3 regions of the Sinomonas sp. genome follow, and region 1 is predicted to be linked to each of the others. Evidence: riboswitches for the same ligand, from Rfam matches in the RefSeq annotation. Region 1 holds a riboswitch; each other region holds the start of a gene.

What was found. A riboswitch is a leader RNA that binds a small molecule or an ion and turns the genes downstream of it on or off. The one in region 1 is predicted to bind fluoride.
Region 2: another riboswitch for fluoride. It lies ahead of V7053_RS12635 (2,3-bisphosphoglycerate-dependent phosphoglycerate mutase); the one in region 1 lies ahead of V7053_RS11700 (respiratory chain complex I subunit 1 family protein).
Region 3: another riboswitch for fluoride. It lies ahead of glnA (type I glutamate--ammonia ligase); the one in region 1 lies ahead of V7053_RS11700 (respiratory chain complex I subunit 1 family protein).

What each region holds. Positions count from the first base shown of each region.
Region 1 is NZ_DAIUJO010000066.1:427-13,164, reverse strand. It holds gene V7053_RS11745 (hypothetical protein) at 1-398, opposite strand, end outside; gene V7053_RS11740 (hypothetical protein) at 418-651, opposite strand; gene V7053_RS11735 (hypothetical protein) at 782-1,069, opposite strand; gene V7053_RS11730 (histidine phosphatase family protein) at 1,206-2,597, opposite strand; gene V7053_RS11725 (proton-conducting transporter transmembrane domain-containing protein) at 2,777-4,831, opposite strand; gene V7053_RS11720 (hypothetical protein) at 4,828-5,625, opposite strand; gene V7053_RS11715 (hydrogenase large subunit) at 5,626-7,140, opposite strand; gene V7053_RS11710 (proton-conducting transporter transmembrane domain-containing protein) at 7,137-8,630, opposite strand; gene V7053_RS11705 (hypothetical protein) at 8,632-9,342, opposite strand; gene V7053_RS11700 (respiratory chain complex I subunit 1 family protein) at 9,345-10,301, opposite strand; fluoride riboswitch at 10,387-10,459, opposite strand; gene V7053_RS11695 (MutS-related protein) at 10,741-12,348, shown strand; partial or broken gene V7053_RS11690 (hypothetical protein) at 12,345-12,738, shown strand, end outside.
Region 2 is NZ_DAIUJO010000074.1:13,975-18,982, forward strand. It holds gene crcB (fluoride efflux transporter CrcB) at 1-125, opposite strand, end outside; gene V7053_RS12620 (fluoride efflux transporter FluC) at 122-634, opposite strand; gene V7053_RS12625 (universal stress protein) at 634-1,194, opposite strand; gene eno (phosphopyruvate hydratase) at 1,187-2,479, opposite strand; gene V7053_RS12635 (2,3-bisphosphoglycerate-dependent phosphoglycerate mutase) at 2,551-3,300, opposite strand; fluoride riboswitch at 3,320-3,399, opposite strand; gene V7053_RS12640 (hypothetical protein) at 3,449-4,261, opposite strand; partial or broken gene V7053_RS12645 (MutS-related protein) at 4,258-5,008, opposite strand, start outside.
Region 3 is NZ_DAIUJO010000074.1:951-13,120, reverse strand. It holds gene V7053_RS12610 (MFS transporter) at 1-658, shown strand, start outside; gene V7053_RS12605 (hypothetical protein) at 655-1,098, shown strand; gene V7053_RS12600 (phosphatase PAP2 family protein) at 1,123-1,860, opposite strand; fluoride riboswitch at 2,005-2,094, shown strand; gene glnA (type I glutamate--ammonia ligase) at 2,221-3,645, shown strand; gene V7053_RS12590 (hypothetical protein) at 4,123-4,281, shown strand; gene V7053_RS12585 (hypothetical protein) at 4,683-6,125, opposite strand; gene V7053_RS12580 (DUF4193 domain-containing protein) at 6,472-6,771, opposite strand; gene V7053_RS12575 (hypothetical protein) at 7,304-7,720, shown strand; gene V7053_RS12570 (AAA family ATPase) at 8,392-9,204, opposite strand; gene V7053_RS12565 (hypothetical protein) at 9,400-9,537, shown strand; gene V7053_RS12560 (hypothetical protein) at 9,926-11,080, opposite strand; gene V7053_RS12555 (DUF4365 domain-containing protein) at 11,077-11,559, opposite strand; gene V7053_RS12550 (ATP-binding protein) at 11,737-12,170, shown strand, end outside.

The DNA of each region.
Region 1 (12,738 bases):
CCCCGGGTGGGGAACTCCACGGAGGCGATCCGCAGGGTCCGGCCGGGCTCTGGGAGCGGTGCGGTTGCCGGTGCGGGGTCTGCCGGTATCAGCGTGAGGCTGGGTGGCCCTCCCAGCATGGCTGCGGCCTCGGTCGGCGAGGATGTCCGGGCGGAGGGTGCGCGGATCCAGAGTGCCTGCGCCTGGACGCCGCGGCCTGGCACTGGCCCGGCTGCGCTGTCGAGGAGGGCAAGCAGGACCTGGCCGCCCTGCAGCTCTTCGATTGCGCGCCGCAGGACGTCGGCGACGAGCAGCAGCCGCAGGGCGTGGAGGGGGCGGTCGTCGAGGTCCCGTACGTCGATGGCCACCCGCCACATGCCGTGGGCTGCGAGCGTGCCGGACAGCGGCCAGTCAGACATGATGCGGCGTCACCTTCCGTCACTCGTCAGCCTCTGAAGGGGCGGTGCGGCGGCCGGGATCCGGCCCGTCCCGGCGCACGCCGCCGGCGAAGATGAGCACGGCCCAGCCGCCGTATCTGGGATGGAACACGGCCCGGGCGGCGGTGCCCTCCTGCCAGAGTCGGTCGGCCTCGCGGGAGGCGGCCCGGCGGGCGGAGGGGCCTGTGCCGAATGCGAGGACCCGTTCGACTGCTGTCCGGGGCGACGGGGTCATCTCGGCGACCGGCCGGACGGCCGGGCCTCGGCTGGGGTATTCATGCAGGCTTCCTCTCGGTCCGTGCGGCCGGCCATCGGTCATGGACGGGAGCCGGGATGGCTGGCGGAAGGGTTCGGCAGGCGCACGCCTACTCCTCGTCGATCAGCCCGGCACATATCCCGAACTCGTACAGCTCCGCGCCCGCCGCGCACTGGCGGCGGAATGCAGCGCTGTCGCTGCGGGCCAGGGATTCATAGCAGAGCGCGTCGTTCAGCTGCAGTGCTCGTTGCGCCACCGGGCCCAGGGCTCCCACGGGAGCGGTTTCTGCCTCTCGGCGCAGTCCGGCGAACCAGCGGCGCGGCACAGGGTCCGCCGTGGTCTCCTGCAGCGCGGCAAGCAGCAGCGACAGCTCGCCGGCGAGATACTGCTGTGTCACTGTGATCGCCTGTCTCTCCCCTCTCGCCGGGCTCGTGCCGAGGCTGTCGGGCTGTCCTGCCGTGTCTGTTCTGCTGGGGCGCGGTGCCGCCGGCACGACGGTGCGGTGCGCAGGTGTGGATTCATGGGGCAGTGGCTCAGTCCTGCGGGGGCTTCTGGTCGACGGCGACGACGACCCAGCTGCCCCCTTCGCGGCGCAGGAGGTTCCAGCTGCCGGTTGGGGCCTCCAGTACCCGCGTGGCGTCGAGGGCGCCGATCAGTGGCCGGATGACGGCATCGTGGGTGACCACGATGACGGGGCGGGGTGAGTCCCTGTCCACGAGGTCGTCCAGGAGCACGAGGTCGTCCAGTGCCGGGCGGGCCCGCGCCAGGACCGTCTCGGCGGGTTCGACGCCTGGGGCGGCGTCGACGCTTCCGTACTCGGCCTCGACTTCTGCCTTGACCCGTCCGGTCTGGGGACCGTAGTCGCGGTCGTTGAACCTCTCGTCCACGAGGTGGGGGATGCTGGTGGCCTGGGCGATGATCTGGGCCGTGCGGCGCGCCCTCTCGAGGGGGCCCGAGACCACCATTGCTGCCGCCGTGGCCGCCAGATCCCGGGCGAGCCGTTCGGCCTCGGCGATCCCGGCCTCGTCCAGTGCGGGGTCGGCGAGCCCGCGCAGGCGGCCCTGGGCATTCAGGGCGGTCCGCCCGTGGCGGACGAGGTAGAGGTCGTGGGCGGAGGATGCGGAATCGTCGTTCACGGGCTTCCTTCCTTCGGTGAATGGTCGTGCTCGGTTCTGCCTGTCCTCGCGGTAGGCGGTGTAGTTGCCCTGATAGGCGCTGGCGTGCCCTCGGTCGAGCTCGAGGATCCAGTCAGCGGCGTCGTCGAGGAAGCACCGGTCTGCGGTGGCAGCGATCACGGTGCCGGGGTACGCGCGGAGGTGCTGTCCGAGCCAGGCCGCACTGTCTGCGTCGAGGTCGTCGGTGGGCTCGTCGAGCAGCAGCAGGTCTGGCTGGCGCAGCAGCACCCTGCACAGTGCCACACGCTGCCGCTCGCTGCCGGTGAGGCCCCGCACTGGCGTGTGCCCGGGAGGGCAGTGCAGAGCCTGCATGGTCTGGGCGAGGCGTGCGCGGAGGTCCCAGGCTTCGTGCCGGTCGAGCTCGGCCTGCAGGTGGCCGAGTTCGGCGAGTCTGCAGTCGGCTGGGTGGGCGGCGAGTTCGTCGGTGAGGTCCCCGAAGCGCTGCAGCAGCCCCATGGCGCCGCGGACGCCTTCTTCGACGATCTCCTGGACGGATCCGTCCTCGTCCAGGGTGGGCTTGCGGGGGAGCATGCCGACGCTGAGCCCCGGGGCCGTGACCGCATGCCCGGTGGTGGGCTGCGTGATGCCGGCGATGATGCCGAGCAGCGTGGACTTGCCGGGGCCGTCGGGGCCGACGAGCCCGACCTTCGCTCCGGCGGGGAAGCCGAGGGTCACGTTCTCCAGGACGGGCCGGCCGTCCCTGACGGCGCTGACGCGGTCCAGATGGAAGCACAGCTGCTGCGGGGCCACGGTGGTTCCCTGCCTCTCGGACGTTCGTCGTGGCTGTCGGCAGGGACCGTTGGCGGTCGGACCGCGGTTGCGGCGGGCCCCTCCGCCGCTTGATGCTGACAGGGTACGCCCGGCGGCCTCTGGGCGCAGCACCTCGGGGCAGGGCTCGTCCTGCGGGGTCCCGGCCGTGCGGTGGGTGCTCATGGGGAGGGGCTCGGGGAGAGGGCGATGAGGGCGATGACGGCGAGCAGGGTGAGGAACATGTAGGCCATGTAGGCGTCCAGGCGGCCTGACTGCAGGCGCCTGGCCTGCCGGGCGGTCCAGGCCAGCGCGGCTGCGAGGGGCCGGTAGAGGTAGCGTTCGACGACCTCGACCACATCGACGGAGAATCCGAGCCGGGCATGGCCCGGAACGGTGCCGCTGGGCGCGAAGGCTTCCTCCTGCTCGGGTGCCGCCGGCTCGCGGGTGAGCTCGCTGCGGGTCAGCAGCAGGTTGGCCAGGATGCGGCGGACGGGGTTGGCGTAGCCGAACGAGGTGTAGCCGTGGGCGCCGTCGGCGCCGTGCGAGGCGGATGCCCATGCGGGAACCCGGCGCACCCGGAGGAATCCGCGTCCGCTGGCGGCGAGGATGACCAGCCCGACGAGGAGGGCGTAGGCGGGGATGACGATCCACAGCCACGAGGGGGAGAGGGAGGAGAACTCGGGGAAGACCGGCTGCAGGGTCCAGGAGCTGCCCAGGGCGGCGCGGGCGGTGTCGCCGACCAGGGGTCTGAGGCCGTCGGCGACGAAGCCGACCTCCACCGGGGCCAGGGCCGCCCCGGCCAGGCATCCGAGGACGAGGAGCGCGGTGGCGCCCCGGTGGGGGAGGGCATGCTCGCGCTCGGGAGGCGGCCCGTCCGTGCCGGCCGCGGGTCCGAACACGTTCAGCCCGACGAGGCGGACGAAGGCCACTCCGGCGATTCCGATGGAGAGGGCCACGAGGGCCCCGGCGACGGCGGTGCACAGCTGCAGGGCCACGTCCGAGACCCTGAACTGCTGCATCAGGGCCTCCAGCGTGAGCCATTCGGAGGCGAACCCGGCCGTGAACGGGAGCCCGGCCAGGGTCAGTCCTCCCACCAGGAGGCCAGTGCCCGAGAAGGGCATCCGGTGGATGATTCCGCGCAGCCTGTCCAGGTCGGTGGTCCCGGCGCCTTCCTCCACGGCCGAGGCGCTGGTGAACAGCAGCGATTTGGCCAGGGCATGGGCGATCGTCTGGGCAGTGGCGGCGACGAGTCCGGCGGCTTCGAGCTGCTGGCTTCCCACGGTGGCCCCGACCATCGCCGCCCCGAACCCGACGGTGATGATCCCGGCGTTCTCGACGCTGGACCAGGCGATGAGGTGCAGGAGGTCGGCGTGCACGGCCGCGTGGACGATGCCCAGGATCGCGGTGATCCCGCCCAGGACCAGCACGAGGCCGGTGAGCCACACCGGCGGCGCCCCCAGCAGCTGCAGGACGCGCCACATCCCGTAGAAGGCCACGTTCACGGCCGCACCGGCCATCAGGGCCCGGGCTGGTCCGGGCGCTGCCGGGTAGGCCGAGGGCAGCCATACCTGTACCGGCACGAGTCCGGCCTTGACCGCGAACCCGAGCAGCAGCAGGGTGTAGGCGGCCTCTTCCCGGGCACCACCTGTCCCGGAGAGGGCATGGAGGGAGAAGTCCCCGTGTCCGGCGAGCAGGAGGCCACCCAGCAGCAGGGCGGCCCCGCTGGCCTTGCTGAACAGGACCGTGACGACCGAGGCCCGGGCTCGTCCGCTCGAGGCGCGGTCGTAGCCGGCCAGGAGATAGAACGCCACGCCGAGGGCCTCCCAGCCGGCCAGCAGGACCAGCAGGTGGTCGGCCGTGACGATCACTTCCATGCCGAGCAGGGCCAGCGCCATGGCCGCAGGGAGGCGGGGCCGTCGGATCCCGGGCGCGGCGGCGGCCAGGAGCGCCGGGGCCGCGGCGCCGAAGCCGATGGCCAGGAACAGGCCCGAGAGCGGGTCGAGGTGCAGGGAGGCGCCGCCCAGGGGAGCACCCAGGTCGAAGGCCCAGCCAGTGCTGCCGCCTCCGGCGCCCCAGACCCCGGCGGCGAACAGGGCCGCGGAGCTGCCGATGCACAGCAGCAGGGAAAGGGCTGCGGCGATCGAGCCCAGGGGCCTGAAGTGCCCGGGCGGGCCGGCCAGCCATCCGATGAGTACGGCCGCTGCCAGGAGGACGGCGGTGACCTGGAGGATCATGGCCGCCCCGTCCCCGGTCCCACTCTGCCGAGGGCGAGCAGGATCCCGTGGAGGAGGCTGAAGGGCGATGCCGGGGACCCTGGGACCCAGACGTCGACGGGGGTCAGGGCAGCGGCCCCGATCCCGGAGGTGTAGCCCCGGCCGATGAGGCCGCCGCTGGCCGCGTCCGACCCGGCGGCGACCACGACCACCGGCTCGGGCATGGCCTCCCGGGTCCGGGCCACGGCTTCGGCCATTCCTGCCGTGCCGATGCCGGTGATCAGGAGGATGTCCGCGTGCCGGGGGCTGGCGGTGAAGAAGATCCCGAGGCGGTGGACGTCGTAGACGGGATTGAGCAGGGCCTGGACCTCCCATTCGTCGGAGCCGTCCGAGCCGGCGTCGAGGTGGCGGATGTGGACGGAACGGCGCAGGGCCCTGACCTTCGCGTCCAGCGCCTTTCGCAGCAGCGAGGTGCTCTCCTCCGTCTCGCGGATGCTGCCGGCGACGAGCCCGTCCCGGCTCAGGGCGGCCACGCCCGAGCCCGGCAGGGGCCGGAAGACCTTCGGGGCGGTCTCGGCGCAGCGTCGGCAGAGGATGCACCGTCCGCGGTCCAGTTCGGTCCGGCCGGCCTCGAGGCTGATCGCACCGGTGGGGCAGCGGGAGGCAGCCTCCCGGAGCAGGCCCGGGTCCTCGGCGGCTGCGGCATCGTCGTCGACGCCGACTGCGGCGGCGAAGGCGTCGAAGTAGGGGTCAGGCGTGCGCGGCCAGCCCGTGGTGAGCGTCCCGTTGCCGAGGCCGCGGAGGAACCATGGCATCTACATCGCCACCCCGGCGTAGGAGAGCCCGAAGCTGGCCTCGATGAACGGGAAGTCGGTGAAGACGTCCCCGTGGAACACGTCGTGGAAGACGACCAGGTTGTGCAGCGAGGCGGTCCGGGCGAAGCACCTGCGGATCAGGCCGTCGCGCAGGGACAGGGCGTGCAGGACCTCGCCCTGGGCGGATTCGGCCCACCCGAGGCCGTAGGCGTCCCCGGATCCGATCTCGACGGGTTCGGCGAGGCGGTGGTGCCGGTGTGCGCCCTCGAGCAGTGCCAGTGCCCGGCCGATGAGCGCTGCGGAAGTGTCGATCTCGTCCCAGCGCACCTTGAGGCGGGCCAGGACGTCCCCGCCGTCTTCCAGCGCCGGCCCGGTGCCCCCGGCGAGGTCGCCGTAGGAGTCGGTCGGGCGCTCCCATCGGGTGTCCTCGGCGATCCCGCTCGCTCGGGCGAGGGGGCCGGTGGCGGCCCACTCGGAGGCGACTTCTGAGGGCAGCACGCCGGTGCCGCGCAGCCGGTCGAGGAACGAGGGGGTGTCCATGGCCAGCCGGGCGTCCGCGCGGATCCTGGCGTGGAGCAGATCGAGGCGTTCGCGGATCTGCGCCGGGGCGAGGGCCGGTTCGGCCCGGACTCCTCCGGGGATGACCACGCCGCGCCCGAACCGGCTCCCGCACATCTCGGACACCAGGCGCATGGTGGCCTCCTTGTGCCAGGCGAACCGGCTGGTGGCGACAGCCAGGCCTGCGGCGTCGGCCAGGCGCATCGCCACGTCCAGGTGGTTGGCGATCCGCTCGAGTTCGGCGTACACGAGACGGATCAGCCCGGCCCGTGGCGGGACCTGGACCCCGGCGGCGGACTCGGCGGCGTGGCTGAACGCCAGGGCATGGGCGACCGAGGAGATGCCTTCGACACGTTCGGCGACCAGGACCCCGTCCTCCACCCCGAGCTGTTCGAACCGCTTGGCCACCCCGCGGTGCTTGTAGTGGGGCCGGATGTTCAGGTGGGGGATGTCCTCTCCCGGGGTCTCGATGAGGAACTCGACTGATTCGAACACTCCCGAGCGCACCGGGCCCAGGGTCACGGCGAACATCCCGTGCCCGGCGACATCGACCGGCCCGGGGGTGGCCGCGTGCCGGAGCAGGGCCGGGTGGGCGCGGTGGCCGGGGCGGGGGACCTCGCTGCCCTCCTCGAGGGGCAGCAGCAGCGGCTCCGGCCGGGGATGCCCCAGCGGCCGGACCCCGGAGAGGTCCTGGAGGGCCCGCTCGTACCAGAATGCCGGCTTCACCTCGGGGGTCAGGGAAGCATACGCGAGCTGGCCTGCGCCGTCCGGGCGGATGAGGGTGCGGACCTCCTCGAAGCCGCCCGGGACGGCCAGCAGCGCCGTCAGCAGGCAGCCCCCGGCCGCGTCCATCCCGTACAGGCCGGCGAAACGGGCCCCCCCGGCCAGGCCCTGGAGGATCCGGGCCCTCCAGGCGGAGACCTCCACGGCTTCCGCGCCCACTGCGGTGAGGCTCATCGGGCCACCTGCAGTTCCCGCACGGCCTGGTCCAGCAGTGCACTCAGGGCCTCGGGAGGGTGCACCCCCAGCAGGACCAGGACGGCCAGGGCGGCCGCCACGGGCACCACCATGGCGGGGCCGGGCTCCCCGGGGGCGGGGGAGGGGATGGCCGATGCCGGGCGGAAGAGCGCGTCCGTCGTCGCTGCCGCCAGGCCGAAGAAGGCCAGGGTGAGCAGGACGACCAGGAGGACAGCGGCCGCATTGCCCGGGTCCTGCAGGCCGCCGGCGACGATGAGGAACTCGCTGCGGAAGATCCCGAAGGGCGGGGCCGCCGACAGGGCCAGCACCGCGGCCAGGAACAGCGGCCCGCTCCAGGGCAGGACCCGGGCGGCGTCACGGATCCGGTCGAGGTCCTTCGTCCCGTAGACGCGCACGATCGCCCCGGCACCCATGAACGCCGCGCCCTTGGCCGCGGCATGGGCGAGCACATGGAGCAGCACGCCGGACAGGGCCAGAGGGGCCCCGAAGCTCAGCCCGACTGCGAGGATGCCCATGTGCTCGATGCTGGAGTAGGCCAGCATCCGCTTCAGGTTCCCCTGCTGCAGCAGGTACAGGGCCGCCAGCAGCAGCGAGGCGAGTCCGAAGACGGCCAGGACCTGGGCGGGCCACCCGGCCCCCAGCGTCCCGGCAGCGATCTGGTAGTAGCGCACGATCGCGTAGAAGCTGGTGGCCAGCAGGGCACCGGACAGGAGCGCCGAGACCGGCGTCGGAGCCTCCGAATGGGCGTCGGGCAGCCAGGTGTGCACCGGGAAGAGCCCGACCTTGGTCCCGTACCCCACCACGGCCAGGACGAAGGCCAGCTGCACGGGGGTGGCGGGCAGGCTGCGGGCGGCCCGCAGGAGCGGGTCGAAGGCCAGGTCGTACGACGGGCCCAGGGGCTGGGAGCCGGCGTAGTACATGACGATGGTCGCCAGCAGCGCTATCCCCAGGCCCGAGGAGGCGATCAGCACGTACTTCCAGGCCGCCTCGGTCGCCCCCTCGGTGTTGTCGATGGCCACGAGCAGGGCCGAGACGACTGTGGTGACCTCCACCGCGACCCACAGCAGGGCCAGCCCGTCGACCAGGGGCGCGCAGAGCATCGACCACGCGAAGACGTTCAGGCCGATGTGGTAGCGGCGGCTGTACGCGGCGAAGGCCGCCAGCTCCTCGCCGCCGGCCGCCCGGGCGGCCCGGGCCTCCGCGGCCAGATACCCCGAGGAGTAGAGGGCGGTGGCCGCGTAGAGGAAGGCCGTGGCCAGGAGGAAGACCACCGAGAGCGCATCGGCGCGCAGGAACCCGCCGACGCGAACCGGCCCCGCCGCGGCCGCGGGCACCAGGGCCAGGGCCAGGGCCAGCGACACGGCCCCGGCCCCGGCCGTCACCGCCGCGCTGACGCGGTGCGGGGCGAGCAGCGGCACCGCTGCCGCCAGCAGCGGCACGCCCATCAGCAGGATCACGGCAGCGCCCATCTCAGCCCCTCAGCCTGTCCAGCATCTCGGTCGAGAGGGACCTCGTGCGCCGGTGGTGCAGGCGCATGAGCACCCCGAACACGACCACCGCCACCAGCAGGTCGAACAGGAACGCGACCTCCAGAATCAGCGGCAGGCCCGCAGCCACCACCAGGCTCACCATCGACACCCCGTTCTCCAGGGAGAAGAAGCCGATGGCCTGGCTCACCACGTCGCGCCGGAGGATCATCAGCACGAAGGAGACCAGCACCACCGCGAAGGCCAGGCTCAGGGCCGACACGGGGAGCACGTCCGAGGCGATGCCCAGCGAGCCGACCGTGAAGAACCCGAAGGCCGCCACGACGATCGAGACCACGACCTCGCTCGCGACCCCCAGCGCACCGCTGCCGGCGATCTCCGTGCGCGCGTCGCGCAGCAGCCGCAGCACCACCAGCGGCACCACGAACGCCTTCAGCGCCAGCGACAGCCCGGCCAGGACGTAGAGCTCCGGGATGCCCCGCCCGGCCGCCACCGCGGCCGCGAGCAGGCTCACCGCCACCGACTGCCCCGCGTAGAGCCGCACCTGCGCCCGCAGCAGGGCAGCCCGCAGCATCCCGAACTCGAGCAGGAGCACCACGACAGCGATCGCGTTCGCCACCCCCTCGAACACCGGCGGCGCGGCCACGCCCGAGGCCTGGAACGGGACCTGCTGGAACAGGGCCTGGAGCGGCATCCTCACCCACCTCCGAGGTAGAGGGTGAACACTGCGAGGACGACCAGCAGGAACGCCGCGGCGACGAATTCGGTGATCTTGAACAGGCGCAGCTTCGCGAAGGTGCTGTCGATGAGTGCCACCGCGGCGCCCAGCACCAGTGCCTTCGCGGCCAGCGCGACCACGGCGACCGCCACCGCACCTGCACTGGTGTCCGAGGCCAGCCCCCAAGGGGCGACGAACACGTTCAGGAAGATCACGTACAGGACCAGCTGCTTCACCTGGGACCCCCACCTCAGCAGGGCCAGGTACGGGCCGGAGTGCTCGAACGGGCGGGCCTCCTCGATCATCCCCAGCTCGGTGGTCCCGGTGTGGGTCTCGATCGGGATGCGCCCGGTCTCGAACAGGATCACCATGAACAGGGCGGCCGAGGCGAGCAGGTGCGCAGGGCGGACGATCTGGGCGGGACCGCTGGCCACGGTGGCGGCGAGCACGTAGGGAAGGTCCGTGGAGGTCAGCAGGGCCACGGTGAAGACCACCATCAGCACCACGGGCTCGGTGATCGCCCCGAAGGCCTTCGCCCTGCTCGAGCCGAGCTGGGCGTAGGCGCTCCCCGTCCCCGCGGCCGCGGCGGCGACCATGAAGCTGGCCAGGGCGAGGATGAACCCGCCGCCGAGGATGTCCCCCATGCTGCCCAGCGGAAGCGCGTAGCTGGTCAGCACCGGGATCAGCAGCGGGACCGTCAGGTAGCAGGAGAACGCCAGGAAGGGCGCCAGGAGGAAGAGGAAGCCCGCCCCGTGCGGCGCCAGCGACTCCTTGGCGAACAGCTTGGCCAGGTCGAAGTAGGGCTGGAGGACCCGCGGGCCCCGGCGCCCCTGGAAGCGCGCCTCGATCTGCGCGATCGCCCCGGAGAGCCCCGGCGCCCCGAGGGCAACGGTGAGGACCTGCAGGGCCTGGATCAGGGGCAGCGGCAGCGTCATCGCGACAGCCCCCGGGGCCCGGTCCCGGGCGGAAACGGGCGAGCTCTAGCCATGGGATTCCTCCTGCAGCGCATGCCTGTGCCTCGCGGTCACAGGGGCTATCAGCATCGCTGCGGTTCGGGCCCAGGGCCCCGGCGAGCTCCATCGCCGTGCCGCCCAGTAGACCATGCCCGTTCTGGACCGGTCAATGAGCCGCAGTGCCTCCCTGTGGAATGCCGCTCAGCCTCACCCCGCGGATCCCCGGACCTCCCCTGAGCACGGGGGAGCAGCCGCTCGTCCCTGCCCTCGCAGAAGGCGCCGGCCGCAATCCGCCTCTGGCGTCGCGCACGCCCCCTGCTACAATCCAATCGGGCGATGGACCTCGCCCCGGCCGCCGGAGCGGCCGAGACCGCCGCACGGCTTATGGGTCCTTCCGATTCCGAGGGAAGGACCGCCCGCGGTGAAGACCCCATCCTCCTCCCGACCGGCCGCCGGTGCGACGGAGCCTGCCATCCCTCCCGTGCCCGAGGGAGAGGCCGAGAGCAGCCTCCTCTTCGCGACGCATTCACCCAGGCCGCCGACGGTACCGGACGGGTCCGCGTTCCTCGAGGACCTGCACCTCGGGCACATCATCGACGCGGTCCTGGCCGGGAGGGCGCAGTACGACCTCAGAGGATCCTTCCTGGCCCCCCTGGGCGACGAGGACGCCGTCGCGTACCGGCACGAGGTCTTCAGGGACCTGGAAGAACCGGGCCTGCGCAGGGGCGTGGAGTCCTTCGCCGCCTCCATGCGCTCGGTGCGCTCCGCCCTGGAGCAGGCAGGCAAGCTCCACTACCGGCGGCAGCGCCAAGCCTGGTCCCTGGACGCGGCGGTGCTCTACACGGACGCCGTCCTCGCCCTGGCCCGCACCCTGGAGGCCGGACCGAGGTCGAGGGCGCTGACGGGCTTCTCCGCCCGGCTCGCCGACTACGCCGGATCCGCCGGCTTCGCCGCGCTGCGCGAGGAGGGCCGGTCGGTCCGCGAGGGCCTGGGCCGGGTCCGGTACCTGCTGCAGATCAAGGGCCCCACCGTCACCGTGCGCGCCTACGCCGGGGAGGAGGACTACAACGCCCGGGTCCGGGACACCTTCGCCCGCTTCGAGCAGCCCGAGGACGCCGAGCACGTGGAGCAGCGGTCCTCGTCCGTGGACATGGACCACGTCGAGGCGCAGGTCCTGGACATGGTCGCGGGCCTGTTCCCGGACGAGTTCGCCAACCTCGATGCCTTCACCGCGACCTACGAGCGCTTCATCGCGCCCCTGCTGGCACAGTTCGACCGGGATGCCCAGTTCTACCTGGCCTGGCTCGAGCACACCGAGGCCCTGGCCCGGGACGGCCTGCCCTTCTGCTACCCGGACGTGGGCCGGGAATCCAAGGAGGTGCACGTGCAGGACGCGTTCGACCTGGCCTTGGCACACGGCGCCCGGGGCGCGGACCCGCCCCGGGCGATCGTGCTGAACCCCATCGACCTGGACGACGGCGAGCGGATCATGGTCGTCGCCGGCCCGAACCAGGGCGGGAAGACGACCTACGCCAGGGCCTTCGGGCAGCTGCACTTCCTGGGCGCCCTCGGCCTGACCGTCCCCGCCCGCCGGGCACAGCTGTTCCTGCCCGACGCCGTGTACACGCACTTCGAACGCGGCGAGTCCCACACCGACACGGTCGGCAAGCTCCACGAGGAGCTCCTGGACGTGCGCGCCACCCTCGCCGCCGCCACCGGGGACAGCGTGATCGTGCTGAACGAGATCTTCACCTCCACCTCCCTCGAGGACGCCGTCTACCTCGGCTCCAGAGTCATCGAGCGCATCGACGCGCTCGGGGCCCTGTGCGTGTGCGTGACCTTCGTGGAGGAGCTCGCCGACGCCAGCGAGGCCACCGTGAGCATCTCCACCCGCGCCGACCCCGACGACCCTACGGCCAGGACCTTCGAATTCGTCCGCCGCCGGCCCGACGGGCTCGCCCACGCCGTGGCCCTGGCCCGCAGGCACCGGCTCGACTACGAGACCCTCCGGGGGAGGCTGACGCGATGAAGACCCACCTGCTCCATCCCGAGCGCAGCCACTTCCGTCCCCGCGAGAAGCTCCAGCCGCTCGAGCGCGACCTGGCCGTTGACCTCGAACTCGGCCCCATCCTGGACGCCATGGCCGACGGGGACGACTTCGTGCGCGCCGTCTCCCGCACCATCCTGCTCTCGGCCCCCTGCGACCCTGACGTCCTCGTGCACCGGCAGCGGGTCCTGGCGGACTTCCTGTCCGCGCCGGGCCTCGCCCGGGACCTCTACCGGCTCGCCGTCGAGGCCCTCGAGGCGGACCGGCACGTCTACCGCAGCATCTTCGAACGCTACCCCGACGGCATCATCAGACGCTCGACCCAGTCCCTCCAGCTGCAGTTCGACAGGCTGCGGCACCTGCGGGCCATGG
Region 2 (5,008 bases), on a different contig from region 1:
ATCAGGATGGTCCCCACGGGCAGGGCCGTGCGGACCCGGGCCCGGATGAGTCCGTCGAGGATGAAGCGTGCGGCGGCCCCCAGGCCGCCCGCGAGGCCGAGCAGGGCAACTGTCAGGGGAGTCATCGCGTGCTCCTGGCGTGGTGGTAGGCGGCGGCCCAGATCCCCAGTGCGGCCGCTGCGGCGCCTCCTAGCAGGGTCGCGGCGAGGTACCCGATGCCTGCGGCAGTCCGTCCGGCGGCGAGGAGGCGGTCGGCGTCCACGGCGAAGGTGCTGTAGGTCGTGAAGGCGCCCAGGAACCCGGTCCCGGCCAGCAGCCGTGCCACCCGCAGGCCGCCCTGGTCCGGGCCGCGGCGGGCGAGTGCCTCGAGCAGGATTCCGAGGGCGGCGGCCCCGGCCAGGTTGATGACCAGGGTGGGCAGCGGCCAGCCTCCGGGTGCGGGCAGGGCGAGCCCGAGCCCGTACCGGGCCAGGGCGCCGGCGAGGCCGCCCAGGACGACGATGAGGATGAACCCCGGGTGCAGGTGGAGGGGCCTGTCGGGGCGCCGGATGCCGAGGGTGCCGGCGTCGGTGTCGACGTCGGGTTCGGCGGGGGCGGGGGGCGCCGGCTCCCTCCTGTGGGGCTGTGGGTCCATCAGGCCTCCCCGTGGCGGTGTCGCCGGTGGTGGTGCTGGCCGAGGGGGATGACGACGACCGGCCGGTCCTGCCGGTGGGCGAGGCGGACGGCGACGGAGCCTGCGATGCGCTCCTCGAAGCGTGCGTCGAGCCCGTGCTCGCGGGTGCCCACGACGATGAGCGAGGCCCCGACTTCCGCGGCGTAGGCGTCGAGGGCGTGGGCGGTCTCGCCGGAGAGCGCGGCGAACCGCCAGTCCACGCCCGTGCCCATGAGCTGGTCGCGGATTCCGTGGTAGAGGTCGGAGCGGAACCGGGCGGCGTCGTCGTCGACGATGTCCGGGTCGATCGGCAGCACCTCGACGCGGCCGCCGGGCTCGTGCTCGGCGAAGGTGGAGGGGTCGGCCCACGCGCAGACGAGCCCGACGCCGAGGCTGTGGGCCAGGTCTGCTGCCCGGTGGACCACGGCCAGGCCCTGTCCGGGGGTGACGCCGGCCAGCACGGGTCCGCTGAGGCGGCGGGGCCGGTGGCCGCCGTCGTCGGGGCTGGGCAGGGCGGCGTCCTCGTGGCGGTGCTCAGGCATGGTCTCGGCCCTCCGTCAGCCGGGGGAGGCCGTAGGGGAGTCCGGGGTTATCGGCGGCGATCTCCAGGAGGCGGTTGTACTTCGCGGTCCGCTCGCCGCGGGCCGGGGCGCCGGACTTGAGCTGGCCGCAGCCGGCTCCGACGGCGAGGTCGGCGACGAAGGTGTCCTCGGTCTCCCCGGAGCGGTGGGAGACCATCGCCCCGAAGCCGCCCCGGGCGGCGGCCGTGAGTGTCTCGAGGGTCTCGGTGACGGTGCCGGCCTGGTTGGGCTTGATGAGCACGGCGGTGGCGGAGCGGGTGCGGATCGCCTCGCGGACCCGTTCGGCGTCGGTGACGAACACGTCGTCGCCGACGACCTGCACCCGGTCCCGCAGGGCTTCGGTGAGGGCGGCCCAGCCGGGGGCGTCGTCTTCGGCGAGGGGGTCCTCGAGGCTCCAGATCGGGTAGTCGCCGATGAGGCGGGCGTAGTAGTCGGTCATCTGCTCGGAGGTGAGGGTGCTGCCGGCAACCCGGTAGGCGGTGCCGTCGTGGAAGGAGTTCGCAGCCGGGTCCAGGGCGATGGCGACGCCGTCCCGGCCCGCGGCCAGCCCGGTGTCGGCGATGGCGCCCATGATCAGCTCCAGGGCTTCCTCGGGGCGGGCGATCTGGGGGGCGAAGCCGCCCTCGTCGCCGAGGCCTCCGGCGAGGCCCTTGCGCTTCAGGCTGGCCCCGAGGGCGTGGTAGACCTCCGCTCCCCACCTCAGGGCCTCCGGGTAGTCGGGGGCGCCGAGGGGGGCGACCATGAACTCCTGGAAGTCCAGGGGGTTCGCGGCGTGCTGGCCGCCGTTGAGGACGTTGAAGTGCGGCACCGGCAGCCGCGGCTGCTGTCCGAGGACCTCGGCGATCCACGCGTGCAGCGGGGCGCCGGCGCGGGAGGCGAAGGCACGGGCCAGTGCCATGGAGACGGCGACGGTGGCGTTGCCGCCGAGTCGGGCCTTGCCGGGGGTGCCGTCGAGGGCGATCAGGGCGCGGTCTGCGTCGGCCAGGCTCGACCACGGCCGGGAGGTGAGCAGGTCTGCGATCTCGCCGGTGACGCCGGCCACAGCGGCCGTGACGCCCTTGCCGGAGTAGGCGGGGCCGCCGTCGCGGAGTTCGACGGCCTCGTGGGCTCCGGTCGAGGCGCCGGAGGGGGCCGTGGCGGCGCAGACGTGCCCGTCGGTGCCCTGGATCCATACCCGCACGGTGGGGTACCCGCGGGAGTCGAGCACCTGCAGCGCCCTGACGCGTTCGATTTCCAGCTCGCCCATCTCTGCTCTCCTGTCCGTTGTTCCTGCTGGTGTCCTTGTCCGTGCCCGCCGCCCGGGATGGGGCCGGGTCCTCATGTGCCGCCCTCGGCGGCGATGCGTGCAGCCCCTGCATGGGCGGCCTCGGGGTCGAGGTAGGCCCCTGCCCGTGCCGTCGGCTCCATGTCCTCGGTGAACCGGTAGAGGAGGGGCTGCCCGGTGGGGATGTTCAGGGCCTCGACCTCGTCGGCGCCCAGGGAGCCGATGACCATGCACAGGGCGCGCAGTGTGTTCCCGTGCGCCACGACCAGGGTCACGCCTCCGCCGCGGAGGGCCGGGACGAGGCGGGCGTGCCAGAAGCGCCGGACGCGCTCGGCGACCTCGGCGAGGGACTCGGTTGCGGGCACGGCCTCGGGGGGCAGGGCGGCCATGGCGGGGCTGGCCCGGATGGCGGCGAGCTGATGGGGCGGCATCGGCGGCGGGGCGCCGTCGTAGGAGCGGCGCCATGCTGTGAAGGCCGATGGCCCGAGCTCCTGGAGCACCTGGGCCCGGGCCTGCCCGGTGAGGGACCCGTAGCTGCGTTCGTTCAGCTCCCACGCCTCGGTGCAGGGAACGCCGGGAGTGCCCAGACAGGCCAGGACCGTCCTGGCGGTCTCGGCGGTCCGGCGCAGCGTGGAGGTGAAGACGGCGTCCACGCGCAGGTCCGCCGCGGCCATGAGGTGCGCGGCCGCGCGGGCTTCGGTGTACCCGGCGCCGGTGAGGTGCGGGTCGAGCAGGCCGGTGAACCTGCCTTGGGCGTTCAGGGCGCTCTCGCCGTGGCGCAGCAGCACGAGTGCTCCGGGCACAGTCCACCTACCTCTCCGCGAAGGGGTAGGAACCATCGGCCACCGTGGCGGTTCGGGCACCTCTGGGGTGTCCAGGCGGGATCCATCGCCGTCACCAGACCCTATCGGGCGTCCTCCTTCCTGGTCCACATCCGTGCCCTGTGTCGCGTCACTGTGAGAGCGCCAGGGGCGGGCCCCAGCCGGCGAAGAAGCCGAGGGCCTCGATCCAGGAGGCGTCCTCCTCCGGGCCTGCGGGCGCGCCGCGCTCTGTCATGGACTCGGTCAGGCGCAGCATGCGGGAACGGATGGCCCGCAGTCTGGCGGCCACCGCGCCGCGCACGGTCTCCTCCAGGGGCCCCAGGGCGGCGAGGTGGGCCCTGCACCTCCGCACGGGGTCCTGCTGTCCCCTGTCGGGGTCGGGGTCCGGGTCGGGGTCGCAGGCGGGGCAGACGCGCCCGCGCCACACGGGGGCGGTCTGGCGGCACCAGGCGCGGGTGTGCTCGAGGGTGTTCGCCTCGTCGGTGAGGGCGGCGGTGTCGGAGCCGGCATAGCCCATCCGCAGCCCGGTGTGCTCGGGACCGGCCATCTCGGTGCAGATCCGGCACGGCGCCGTGGGCACCAGGATCCTCTCCGGGTGGCGGTGCAGCAGGCCGGCCGGGCGGTCGAGGCCTGCGGCGACGTGCTCGAGCAGGTCCTCGTAGAGGATCGTGACGTCGAAGGGCTGGTGCCCCGCCCGGGCCCCGGCCCCGGTCTGCCAGAGTTCGATCTCCACGACCGCGTAGCCCCAGGTGTGCCTCGGGCACAGCCCCAGGGAGGCGCGCAGGATGCTGCGCAGGCCCGGTTCCATGATGTCCCCGTGCACGAAGGACCACAGCTGGCGCACCTCCTCCGGCTCCAGGACGAGGGGGCCGGTGGGCGGCAGCAGTGCCGGGGGGTCCGTCCGGGACTGCCGTGCAGCGGTGTTGCGGGTGTCCTCGCTCATGCCTGCTGGTCTCCTTCCTGCCCGCGGCCGGCGCGGGCGGCCTCGGGGGCGCCGAAGACGTCGCGGTAGAGGTCGGGGCCGTAGCTGGTGGTCTCGGGGGCGCCCGGGACGAGCCGGTAGGTGCGGTGCCCGTCGGGGGTCCGTTCGGCGCGCAGGAACACCGCCCCGGGGGGCTTCTGGCGGTGCAGGCGGTCCGAGAGGTGGTACATGTGGGTGACGAAGACCGGCCTGGCCCCGGCTTCGAGCAGGGCGCGCAGGATCTGGCGGGCGACCTCGGAGCCTTCGCGCTCGTTGGTGGAGGCGAAGGACTCGTTGAACAGCAGCAGGGACCCGGGGCGGGTGTGCTCGGCCAGGGCGCTCATGCGCACGAGCTCCTCGTCGAACTTCCCGCTCTGCAGGGCCGCATCCTCGGCGCGGGCGAAGTGGGTCAGCACGGTCGGGGCGAGGCTGGAGGCGAAGGCCTCGGCCGGGGCGAACATGCCGGCCTGGGCCATCACCTGCGCCGCTCCGATGCTGCGCAGCAGCGTGGACTTGCCGCCCTCGTTCGCCCCGGTGATGACGAGAAGCTGCACGCGCCCGGCATCGAGGTCGTTCCCGACCACGGCCCTGCCGCGGCGCAGGGCCAGGGAGGGGTCGTACAGGCCGCGGAAGGAGAGCCGTTCCGGCTCGGGACCGATGCGCGGGACGCAGACCGGCTCCCCCAGTGAGGCCAGGCGGGCGTGGAGGTTCAGGCAGCCGAGGTAGAAG
Region 3 (12,170 bases), on a different contig from region 1:
GATCGCCCTCGCCGCCCGCCAGGCCAGAAGGGCCCTCCAAGCCCCCGCAGCGCGCAGGACGCTCAGCTTCAACCTCGGCGAACTGGCCCGCACGGGCGCCGCCAAGGCACTGCTCCCGGTCTCCTGCTTCGAACTCGGCAACCTCGCCACCACCCTGCTCATCCTCCGCGCCACCGGGCTGATCGAAGGCGGCGGCCTCGCCCCGGCCGCCGCCGTCTCCCTGGCCATCGTCCTCTACTCCCTGCACAACGCCGTCGCCGCCCTCGCCGCGCTGGCCGGGGGGCACCTCGTGGACCGCATCAGCGCCCGAAGCGTGTTCGCCGCCGGCGCGGCCGCCTACGTCCTCGCGTACGCGCTCTTCGCCCTCGGGCCCGCCGGCTGGGCGGCGCCGCTGGTCGCATTCATCCTCGCGGGCGTCGGCATCGGACTCGCCGAGACCGCAGAGACCGCCTCGGTCGCCATCGCCCTCCCGGACCGGCTCCGCGGCAACGGCTACGGCATCCTCGGCCTCGTCCAGTCCGCAGGCGACCTCGGCGCCACCCTCGTCGCCGGAGTGCTCTGGGCCGCCCTCGGACCGACCACCGCCTTCGCCTACGCCGCTGCATGGATGCTCGCCTCCGTCCTGCTCGCACCGGCCCTCCGGCCCGGGCGCCCATGACCGCCGCTGCGCCGCTGGCCGGCGGGGCCGCCGCGGCTTCCGTCCTCGCCGGCCAGATGCCGCAGGATGACGCGCGCTCCTACCTGCTGCTCGCGGCCGGAGCGCTGGGAGGGGCGGTCCTGCGGATCCTCATCCAGCGCGCACTCCCGCCCGACGCTGCCGCGGCCCGCATCTGGCTGACGGAACTCCTCGGCGCCTTCGCCCTCGGCGTCGTCTTCGGACTGCCCGTGTACCTCGCAAGCGTTCCCTCGGCCATATCCCTCAGCCTGCTCGGCGGCTCCCTGACCTCCTATGCCGGGGCCAGCGCCACCATCCGGCTGCTCGCCCCCGGCACCGGAATCCCGGCCCCGGTCCCGGCCCTCGGGCACTTCGCCGCGACCGTCGCCACCGCCTCAGCCGCAGTCGCGCTCGTCGCCGCGGCCCGGACGCTCATCGTCTAGGGCGGCCGGTCCGCCTGCGACCGGTCAGAGGGACTCGAGGCGTGCCACGAAGGGCAGGCGGAGCACGACCGGAGCCACGAACCGGTTCCAGAGCCCGCACCACAGGACGACCCCCGCGACGGAGGCAGGGAACGGGGCAACCACATCAGTCGGGTAGTGGACGCCCAAGTACAGCCGGGAGAGCGCCACGAGGACAGAGAACCCCATCCCGGCCACGAGGACCCACCGGCCCCACCGCCTGTGACGGAAGAGGAAGAACAGCGCGAGCGTGAGCGAGACCGCGAAGCACACGTGACCGCTCGGGAAGCTGTTCGGGTCCATGGCCGTCGAGAGCGGATCCGCGAGCAGGGCCGGGTCGGGACGCGGACGGTCCACCGAGTACTTGAAGACAAGGCTGGACACCCAGCCGAATCCCGTGGTCGAGACCACGGCAAGGGCATCGACAGGGGTCCTGCGGGCGAACCAGAGGACGCCCAGCAGCACCACCAGGATCACGGCCGCGCCCTTCGGGCCGAGGATCTGCTCCACGGCAAGCGAGAGCACGCCGAGCCAGCCCACATGCCCGGTGCTCATGGACTGCACGACGGTCAGCTCGGCTCCCGTGAAGGCAGGGGCCTTGGCCACGAAGCCCAAGACCAGCACAGCGAGGCCCAGCACGAGCGGGACGAGGATCCAGTGGCGCGGGCTCGGGAGGATGGCCAGGCGGCTGCGCCGGGACTGCGCGGCGCGCCGTCCCGGGGACGCGAACTCGGAGGATGTCATGGGCACATCCTGTCCAGAGGACTCTAAGACTTCTCTAAGGAGAATCCCCCGCAGGGGCAGGCATCGCAGCCCGACCGTCCTCGGGAGACGGGTCGTGGCCGACGCTCCCGTCACAGTGTGCCCGCAGGAGGATCGGCATGTAGCGTCGGTGACGGCGATGGATCCCGCCTGCGCTGCCGTGCCACCCAGGACGTCTGTGCGAACCGCCTCCGGGCTGATGGTTCCTGCCTTTGCCCGCGAAGGCAGTCGAGCCGTCCCCTCCCTCTGACGACGGCCCCGCGGCCGCCCTCCCCGGCGGCGCCCTCGCGGGCACGTCCGGACGGGGATCCAGCCCCGTCCCAGCATGATCAAAGGAGAGAGATGTTCAAGAACGCGGAAGAAGCACTCAAGTTCATCAAGGACGAAGACGTCAAGTTCGTCGATATCCGCTTCACCGACCTGCCCGGCGTCCAGCAGCACTTCAACATCCCGGCCAAGACGGCCGACGAGGAGTTCTTCGTCCATGGGGCCGCGTTCGACGGCTCCTCGATCCGCGGCTTCCAGGGCATCGCCGAGTCGGACATGCAGCTCATCCCGGACGTGACGACCGCGTTCGTGGACCCATTCCGCGTCGAGAAGACCCTCGCCCTGAACTTCTCCATCGTCAACCCGCGCACGGGAGAGCCCTACCACCGCGACCCGCGCGGCGTGGCCGAGCGTGCCGAGGCCTACCTCGCCTCGACGGGGATCGCCGACACCGCGTTCTTCGCGCCCGAGGCCGAGTTCTTCGTCTTCGACAACGTCCAGTTCGAGTCCTCCCCGCAGGGATCCTTCTACAAGGTCGACTCCATCGAGGCCCCCTGGAACTCCGGCCGCGAGGAGGAGGGCGGCAACCTCGGGAACAAGACGCCGTTCAAGGGCGGCTACTTCCCCGTGGCCCCGGTCGACCACCAGGCCGACCTGCGCGATGCCATGTGCCTCGCCCTCGACGCCGCGGGCCTCGAGGTCGAGCGCTCGCACCACGAGGTCGGCGCCGCCGGCCAGGCGGAGATCAACTACCGCTTCAACACCCTCGTCCGCGCGGCCGACGACCTGCAGAAGTTCAAGTACATCATCAAGAACACCGCGCTCGAGTGGGGCAAGGCGGTCACGTTCATGCCGAAGCCGATCTTCGGCGACAACGGCTCCGGCATGCACTGCCACCAGTCGCTGTGGAACGGCAGCGAGCCGCTCTTCTACGACGAGAAGGGCTACGCGAACCTCTCGGACCTCGCCCGCTGGTACATCGGCGGCCTGCTCAAGCACGCCTCCGCGGTCCTCGCGTTCACGAACCCGACGGTGAACTCCTACAAGCGCCTCGTGAAAGGCTTCGAGGCGCCGGTCAACATGGTGTACTCGCAGGGCAACCGCTCGGCCGGCATCCGCATCCCGATCACGGGCTCGAACCCGAAGGCCAAGCGCATCGAGTTCCGCGCGCCGGACCCCTCGTCCAACCCGTACCTCGCGTTCGCCGCGCAGCTCATGGCGGGCATCGACGGCATCCGCAACCGCATCGAGCCGCCGGCCCCGATCGACAAGGACCTCTACGAGCTCCCCGTCGAGGAGGCCCGCGACATCCCCAAGGCTCCGGGCTCGCTCGAGGAGGCCCTCGAGGCGCTCGAGGCGGACAACGAGTTCCTCCAGGCCGGCGGGGTCTTCACCCAGGACCTCATCGACACGTGGATCGCGTACAAGCGCGAGAAGGAGATCGCCCCGCTGTCGCTGCGCCCGAACCCCTACGAGTTCGAGCTCTACTTCGGGGTCTGAGGTCCCCCGAAACGGGGGCGTAGCCGGTGGCCTCGAGGTGGATTGGGCGGCCGGCGCGGCCGAGGCCCGGCTTCAAGGGCTGCGGCCGGGAGCTGTACGCGTACGCCTCCGGTGTCCGAACCCGCAGAGTGGCTCCCCCTCCCATGGCAACGGTCTGGGGACCGTCGGGCCGGCCCCGGCTGTGATCCGTCTGAGACCGTAGCTCATCTGGTTCCGGGCCGCCGTTCTCACGGCGCCCCGCCCAGACGAGCGGCAGCAGTGGTTGCGGCGTATCGGACAAGTTGGAGCCCGCAGGGCCAGAAGCGGCAGCGGCCCGAGCGCCATGCCTGGGATGCTCCTTGAGCAGGTCCACCCCCTCGAACATCCCCGGGGCGGCGATCCAGGGGTCTGGATCTCCCGCAGTCCCGGGCCGCGCCTCTTTCACTCCACGTCCGCCTACGCTTGTCGAATCGGATCCGAGCCGAGGGAAGAGACGAGATGAGCACTCATCGCGATGAACAACATCAAGCCACCGGAGAAGACTCGCGTGGCACGACCCTGCCGACGGGAAAGGACGGGGTGCGCTTGGGCTTCCGAAAGGACGACTCGACCTTCGAACCGGAGGAAGACCCGGACCAGCCAGCCGAACAGGACTGAGCATTCCCGCCCTGTGCCTCCTGCGCAGCGATTGAGGACTTCCGCCCAATCGACGACATCAGATACTGCCCTCGGAGTGGCGACGCCCCCTCTCGTTCAGCACGCACATGAGGGCTGGCAGCGCGCCACGCGCGCCGAGCGGAACTACCTGCGCGGGACGAGCCGGGACTGCGAAGGTCCCACTGCGACAGCCGACCTGATCGGACGTCTGGGGAAGGACCTAGCTCTTTGACGAGCCAGCGTGCCAGACTGATCGAGAAGGGCACCATCGTCGCCCTGTGCACGGCCACGTGCAGTTCACCGTGCCGGGCATGTGGGCCTTCATCGGCCGCAAGAAGGAATGACATGCCAACCGTCCCAGCATCCCGGGCTCGCTGGACAGCGGTCGTTCTCGGACATTGTCATCTCTGCACCGACCCTCCTCTGGGGCCCTCAGGGACTCCGGGGTCGTCCGAGTCGGCCTGGGCCTCGCTCTCAGCCTCGGCGTTGCGGACTCCTCGGGGCTTGCCGGCCTTCAGCCACGCCCCGTACAGCAGTGCGGCGATCAGGACGGCCGCGGCGAGGCTGATGATCGGCAGGCCGCGGGCCAGATTGGCCACGAGGGTGAAGGCGACGACCAGGGCCCCGGCGACGTTCAGCACGAGGTACCCGTGCCGGCGGTCGCGGTGGGAGAAGAGGGCCATGGAGACCAGGCCGGCGAGGAAGCTCAGGAACACCGACACGGCGTAGAACAGGACAAGTTCCTGGTCGTTACCGCCGGCGGCGGCGGTGGTCGCCCCGGCCAGGAGGACGAACAGGGCCACGCCCCAGTACGGGGTGTGGTGGGCGTTGGTGTGCCCGACGGCTGGGGCCAGGATGCCCACCGTCTCCCCACGCGGGCTGGTGTGGCGGGCGAGGGCCTTGAGCAGCCCCGGGCCGGCCTGGAAGGACGAGCTCGCGGCGGAGAGCAGCAGGAGCGCGGTGACCAGCTGGAAGGCCGCGAACACGGGGGCGGGAGCGGCGAGGCGGGCGAGCTCGGCAATCTGGGTGCTGTCCGCAGGCGGGACGCCGATGCCCAGGTGGACGGCCTCGAACGTCAGCCCGAGGGTGATGGCGCCGACGATGGCCAGGGTGAGCCAAAGGGTGATCCTGCCGAACCGGGAGCGGCCGCGGTCATCGAGCTGGCCGAGCTGGGCGATGGCCGACGACGGCGCCTCGACCCCGGTGGCCAGGGCCATCGCAACGGGGAATGCCATCACCACAGCCAGCACGGGCAGCTGCCCCGGTGAAGCCGCCACGGGAGACGCGGGGTGAGGCTGGGCCCCCAGCCCGTAGGCCAAGACGAGGACCGCAACGACGATGAACGCGACCGTCATCGCGGCGAAGACCAGCCTGCCCAGATGCCCGAACCAGGTCAGGCCCCCGACCACCACGACCAGGCCCAGGGCCAGCAGCAGTCGCCAGGGCGCCAGTGCCGGGAAGTATGCGATCGCGGCGGAGGCGCCGGCGGAGACGCTGATGGCGATGGTCAGGACGAAGTCGACGACCAGGGCCCCGATCGGCAGGAAGGACCAGCCGTCGCCGAATGCCTCGCCGACCGCGGCCGAGGCCCCGCCGCCTTGGGGGTAGCGGTTCACGAGCTGGCGGTAGTTCACGATCACGAGGGCGATGATCGCCACCACCAGGACCATCGTCGGGGCCAGCAGGCCGAGGTCGCCGTCCAAGGCGCGCAGGGCCGCCTCGATCGCGTACGCGACCGATGAAACGGGATCGGCCATGACCGCGAACGCGAAGGCCAGCAGCAGTGCGGTCCGGGAGTGCAGGACGCCTACGGCCCCTCGGGTCCGGGACGGGGCGCGCATCACAGCGCCCTCCGCTGGGCAGCCGGCGGGGCGCTGGAGATAAGGCAGGAAGGGGACCCAGACGTGTGCAAAGTGGCCTCCGGGCGTGGGCAGGGCTAAGACTCCTGCCGACCAGACTTCCCGGCGCACCTCCAGGCAACGTTAACAGCAGCACAAGCGCGGCTCCATCCCTCTTTACGCATCCTTTGCACCCAGGCCTTCTCCTGCGCGAATGCAGGCCGGCCCTGGCCGTGCCAGTTCCTGCGGAACCTTCTGGCGAGCGTACTGGTCACAAAGAGCGGAGAGCCCTTATGGCCGTCTCCTCCAGCCGATCGACCGCTCACACCGGGTCCGCTCTGCGCGGCGAGGGTCAGCCTTCACAGTCCTTGCAGTAGGCGAGCCCGTCCTTCTCCCTGGCCTTCTGAGACCGGTGGCGGACCAGGAAGCAGGACTGGCACACGAACTCGTCCGCGCCCTGCGGGACGACCTGGACCTCCAGCTCGCCGTTGACGAACTCGCCCGGCAGCTCGGCGCTCTCGCCGCTGTCGTCGACATCGAGCTCGCGCACCACGGACCGCGGGTCGGGAGCGCTGGCCGACTTCAGGGCCTCAAGCGAGTCATCCTGGGATTCCTTCACATCGGTGCGCAGCGCGTCGTAGTCGGTGGCCACAGGTCTGGTGTCCTTTCTGCAGTACCGGAGGTCTTGCACAGCATGCCCCTTACCTCCGTCGGGCAGGTCCCTCTCCAGAGAACACGGGAGAGAGAAGCAGCCTATAGGGCAGAAGGTCACCCAGCTTCAGGCAAGGGCGCCAGGTCAGCAGCGGCCGCCCCGGAGGGCGGGGAGGCCCGGCGCATGATGCCTCGTTCCCCTGACACGGTCTTCCCCGGTGCCGGCGAGGGAATCTGAGGGTCAGAGCGAGAATGAGACGGAACCGGCCGGACCTGGCAGACGAGATGCTCTCGCATGACCTCCACATCGCGGGAGTCCCCGACGGCGGCGGCTGACCACTTGAGCGCCTTAGCGGTAGCCGCTTGTTGTGAACTCGCCGTGAAGCTTGGGCGACGGCCCCCGCCAAAGCAGGGACCCCGTCTAGAGTTGGGCCTGCAAACCAGCCGGTGAAGCGACCCAGCGACGCGGCCTTCCCGGTCGTCCGCAATTGGGGGCCGGCCGGGGATGTTGGGGAGAGAGCTAGGAGTTCGCGATGGCCCGGAGGAGCGAACGCATCGGACGGGAGATAGACCAGTTCCAGGCCAACGTCCAGGCATTTGATGCCGCGCAGATCCCGCGCCGGACCGGCGAGACGCTCGAGGGGCTCTTGGCGGCCGCGCGCCTGGTGGTGCCCTATCCGCAGAACGAGATGTGGGCAGTAGTCGTCCACGGTTGGGCTGTGGCGAGGCTGAACGACGACAGCGCGGGCGGCCGGCAGCAGCAGCCGCACCGCTCGTGGCACACAGTAGGGACCGGCGACCGCGTCCTCGTGACGTTCCCAGACGGCCGACGCGTCCTCGGGCGCGTTGACGGGATGACCAGCGATCTCGGCGTCGTGTGGGTGATCGCCGACGGCAACCACCGACGGATGCTGTACCCGGCTGAAGGCCTCACCGTCGCCCCGGCTTGACCCACGTCGCCGCCCATTCGGCTGCGGGCGGAAGAAAGTCGCCCAGAAGCAGGCGATAAGGCCGCCAACTCACCTGTTAGCTCAGTCCACCGGAGGACCAGGGCGCCTCTTGCGAGGGCAGCAAGATGGCCCCCGGCTCGAGCACCCTCGGCAAGCTTTAGGGCCTAGGGCTGTTGGCGGTGACCTCGCGGCGGCCGGCACAGCCGTTGGCTATGCCGGCCCGGATGCATTCGGAGAGCTGGTCGCGTTCGAGCTGTGCCGAAGGCGGAGATGGCGGTGATCATGGCCTGGGCCACGGCGCCGCCGAAGGTGCCGAGGAGCTCAAGCAGGTGGCGGGTGTTTGCGCCCGAGTCGGTCGAGCATCTTGTCCAGCTCCGGCCGGCTGGCCCTGGTCCCGTTCGCCCCGTCGTCGCGGTAGATCCGCTCGCACCCGGCGCAGCCTCAGTTCTCGGATCTGCAGCGCGGTGTCCTGCTCCGCCGAGCTCACCCGTGCATACCCAAGGCGCGCCATCCCGTCCCCACCGTCCAATTAAAGGCAAAACATCGTCGATGCTGAGAATACCCGAGTGAGACACATTGCTGAGACAAGCGGAGCTGCAGAGGTTCATTGAGTTTCCGGGCCTGTGGATTTGATCGCTCCTTGGCGGTCTTTTGAGAGCGGTAAGTGGCGGTCAGTCGCCGATGACGAGGATGCTGGCGGCGGCTTCGATGACGTCGTCGGTGATGGTCTCGAGCTGGTTGATCTTGAGCACTCGGGTGATCTGCGGGAAGAGGCGCTCGAGGAGGCGGAAGTTGCCGCGGGTGATGCGTTCGATCGCGGCGATGGCCTGGGCGTCGGTGAAGTCTTCGGGGTCGAGGGTGCGGCCGAGGCGTTTCCAGTGGCGGTCGAGGACGAAGAGGAGCTCGTCGCGTCCGAGGGCGCGGTAGCGGTGTGAGAATCCGAGGCGGCTGTAGAGCTGGGGGTAGTGGCGGAAGCGCTGGTCGATGCCGGGCATGCCGATCAGGATGATCGCCAGGTGCTGGCGGTCGTGCTTGTCGCGCAGGAGTTCGAGCGCGGTCGGGGTGAGCCGTTCGGCCTCGTCGATGATGAGCAGCTCGACCCACTTGGTGGTGTCGCCTACGACGGTGCCGGTGATCTTGCCGGCGAGGCGCTGGTGCTCGTCGACGCAGACGCCGAGCCGCACCTGCAGGCGGTCGATGTCGCGCATGAGCTCCTTCGGCTTGGGGAGCACCTCGGGGGTGTAGAAGACGGTGCGGGAGCGGTTGGCGGCCGCGTAGCGGGGCGGGTCGTCTTCTTGGTTGCGCGGGCCCCACGGGTCGATGAATGGCTCGAGGGTCTCCCAGTGGGCGTAGCGGCGTGCCGACTGGGTCTTGCCGACGCCGGCGTCACCGTGGCAGATGCCGATGGTGCGTTCCTTGCGCACGGCGTTGGCGAACTCGGTGAAGCGCCGGTGTTCCTTGGTGACGATGAAGTCCTGGCTCATGGCTCGTCCTCTTCATAGGTGCGCAGCCGCACGGGCCGTTGGGCCGGCTGGGCAGCGCGGGGCTCCTGGCGCGGTGCGGCCCGCGGGATGCGGTCGTTGATCTCCTTGCGCAGCTGCCGGCGTCGGGCACGCCGCGCAGTCTGGGACTGTCCGAATGACGGTGGGAACGGCGTGGCCTGACCGAAAGGAAGGGCTTTGACCAAGAGCGCCGAGATGATCGATCCCGTGACGGGAGGGGTCGCCGAGCCGGTCCAGCGGGCCGCCGTTGTGCGGCAACCGCAGGGCCGCGTCCTGGATCGCGTTGCTGGAGGCGGGAGGTCTCCGGGGCGGTGAATCAGGCGGGCGCCGACGCCCTGGACGGAGCGCAGGGCCAGGGCCAGGACATCGGCGTCCACCTGTCGCCCCGCGGCGCGACGTCAGCGTTCCATCCTCAGAAAACCCCTGGGCCACCAGCACCAGGCGCAGGCGCCCCCACCGGCCCGGCATGTCCTCCCCCCTCGCGACCGGGAACCTGCTCCGCTTCGGGCACCGCGCCCACGGCTACTGCCTGACACCTCGTCGCTAGCCCAAGGCTGCAAGTGGGCCGGGACTGTCAGCTTCAACGGCTGGGACTCTTCCGGCCGGTTGGGCTGGGCGTAGCCAGCAGCGTGCGCCGCTTGCTGAGCGCAAGCGTCCCATCAAAGGAACCCTTGATGGGATCGCCGAAGGAGGGGCGGCTTGGTCAATTGCCGGAGTCATCAGGGAGAAGCCCTGGAAGGCTTTCAAGCAGATGGAAATCGTCTACTTCTGTGAATCGGAGTGCCCGGCCTGGTTCCCGATGCAGGATGCCGGTGGCGGCCACCATTCGCCGCTCAGTATTGGCCTCTCCTGCGACGTGGTAGTCGGCGTCGTTGAGTTCAATCGTGATGTTTCGAGCCTTGTCGCTATCGAGCGTACGCAGGGTGATCCGGCCGACTTCATCGTCTTCGCCGCGATCGAGTCGCTTCACGTAGCCAACTACCGTTTGTCGGCCAATGACGGGTTCGCCCTTCAGTACGCTGCCTACAAAGCGCAGCAGGGGCACGGCCTCGCTTTCGAGGTTCACCGACCCCGGAGCCGATGAGGCGGGGAGTCGTTCTGCCCAGGTGAAAGCGACGCTCAAATTGGTGACGCTTTCCGCTTCAAGTGTGTTCGCTACGGCTTCACACAGCTCAGATGAGACGCCTGCACCGACTGCCTCGGTGATTCGGCTTCCTGAAGGCGCAGTTGTCCCATGGGTCAGGTCATGCAGGGCGGTCAGTCCTTGCGCGAGCTTGAGCATCGCGCTGCGTGCGAACGGCTGGTACGTCACGTCTTCGAACAGGACGGCGTCGTCGGCGTCGTCCGGCTGGAGGATCGGCAGCCGGCTGATGACCGGGATGATGTAGCTCCCTGGCCGGGTCTGTCCCATCCGAACGTTGCGGGCGTAATCACGAGCCGCATCCGGAAGGCTGTGCCCGTAGTAGCTCCGAGGCTGCAGCGCTGAATTCGCGGAGGCCTGCATTGAGCGACGGACGGAGTCGATCAGCGTGGACGCATCGCCGAGAGGGATCGAATCGTCTATGTGCCCAGAGGCCCGGAATTCGGCGATATCAGATCCAGCCTTTGCAACGGCGAGCAGTACTCCTGCCGGATCTGTGTCGAAGCTGTCCGCCAGCCGCTTCAACATCTCTGACCAACGCAGGGTGAAGTCCGGGGACAGGGCAGACATCGGGACTAGAACTCCGCTCCTGTCGTTCTGCCATCGTTGGGCGATGTCGCCGAGTGAGGCGGTCTGAGTCCAACCGTGGATCCGAAGCCACTCGGTGACGTCTACCGGCTGCAAGGTCTGGTTTGTGAGCATCGCGTTGTCCGTCATGGGGCCCACCTGGCGGTCTGCGCATCCATCAAAGCCCGCATCGCGTCGGGTGTCAGAAGGTTGCTCATGGGCACCTTGAGGCGGATGGTTGCAGTGTTTGAGGTCGACGGCATGCCGAACAGCGGGAGAAAGTAAGCCGAGTGAGCGAGGCTGGTCCCGTCGTGATCCATGACATGCCAAGCGGCTGTGTCGGCCCCGACTACGATTACCGCGAGCACGCCATACCCAGACCTCTGCTGAGAGCGCAGAAGGTTGTAGGTCCGGATGTCGAGGTCGTGAACGAGGCAATCGCCTTGAACATCAGGGCTGCTCGTTGCCTTCAGTTGGAAATCCAGCGTGTGCTCATTGCTGTGAACGGTCATGTCCACGCCCCGCTCGTCATCCGCAACGATTTCGTACGTGAAATCGGCAGCTGCGGCGGCCGCGATCACCCAGGCGCGGCTGAACCGCTCCTTCTGCTTCGGGGACCCGTCTGCCACATATCGGACTATATCGGCCGCTCGGGTCGGGTGGCTTGATTGCAGGCGACACCAGTGGTGGGGCCCCAGCGCGGGCTGGGGAGCTAGGGGGGCGGGTGGATCTGAGGCTGCCGCCAAAGAATCGTGGAGCATTCCAAGTTCTGGGATTCTCATACATGTTCTGGCTACTATGAGGGCATGGATCCTGCGCTGAACCCGTTCGCCCCCGGTTCCGGGGTCAAGCCGCCCGCTCTGGTGGGCAGGCAGCCCGAGATCGATGCCTTCGACCTGCTGGTAGCGCGGGCGAAGGCCAATGCCGCCGGGGACCGCGGCATCCTCCTGACGGGGCTGCGGGGCGTGGGGAAAACGGTTCTGCTGAACGAGTTCTCCGAGCTGGCCCGCCGCAACGGCTGGCTGGTGGTGCAGTTCGAGGCCCAGCCCGGCGAGGGCGGTCCCGGGGCGGTGCGGAAGAAGCTCGCCCGTGAGCTGCAGCTCGGCGCCCGCCGCCTACGTCAGACGTCCGCTTGGTCGCACCTGCGGCAGCAGGGGCTGGGGAGCATCTCGAACATCTCCGTCTCGCTCGGCCTGCAGGGGCTGACCGCGGACCTGAAGTTCACCCCGGGCCGGGCGGA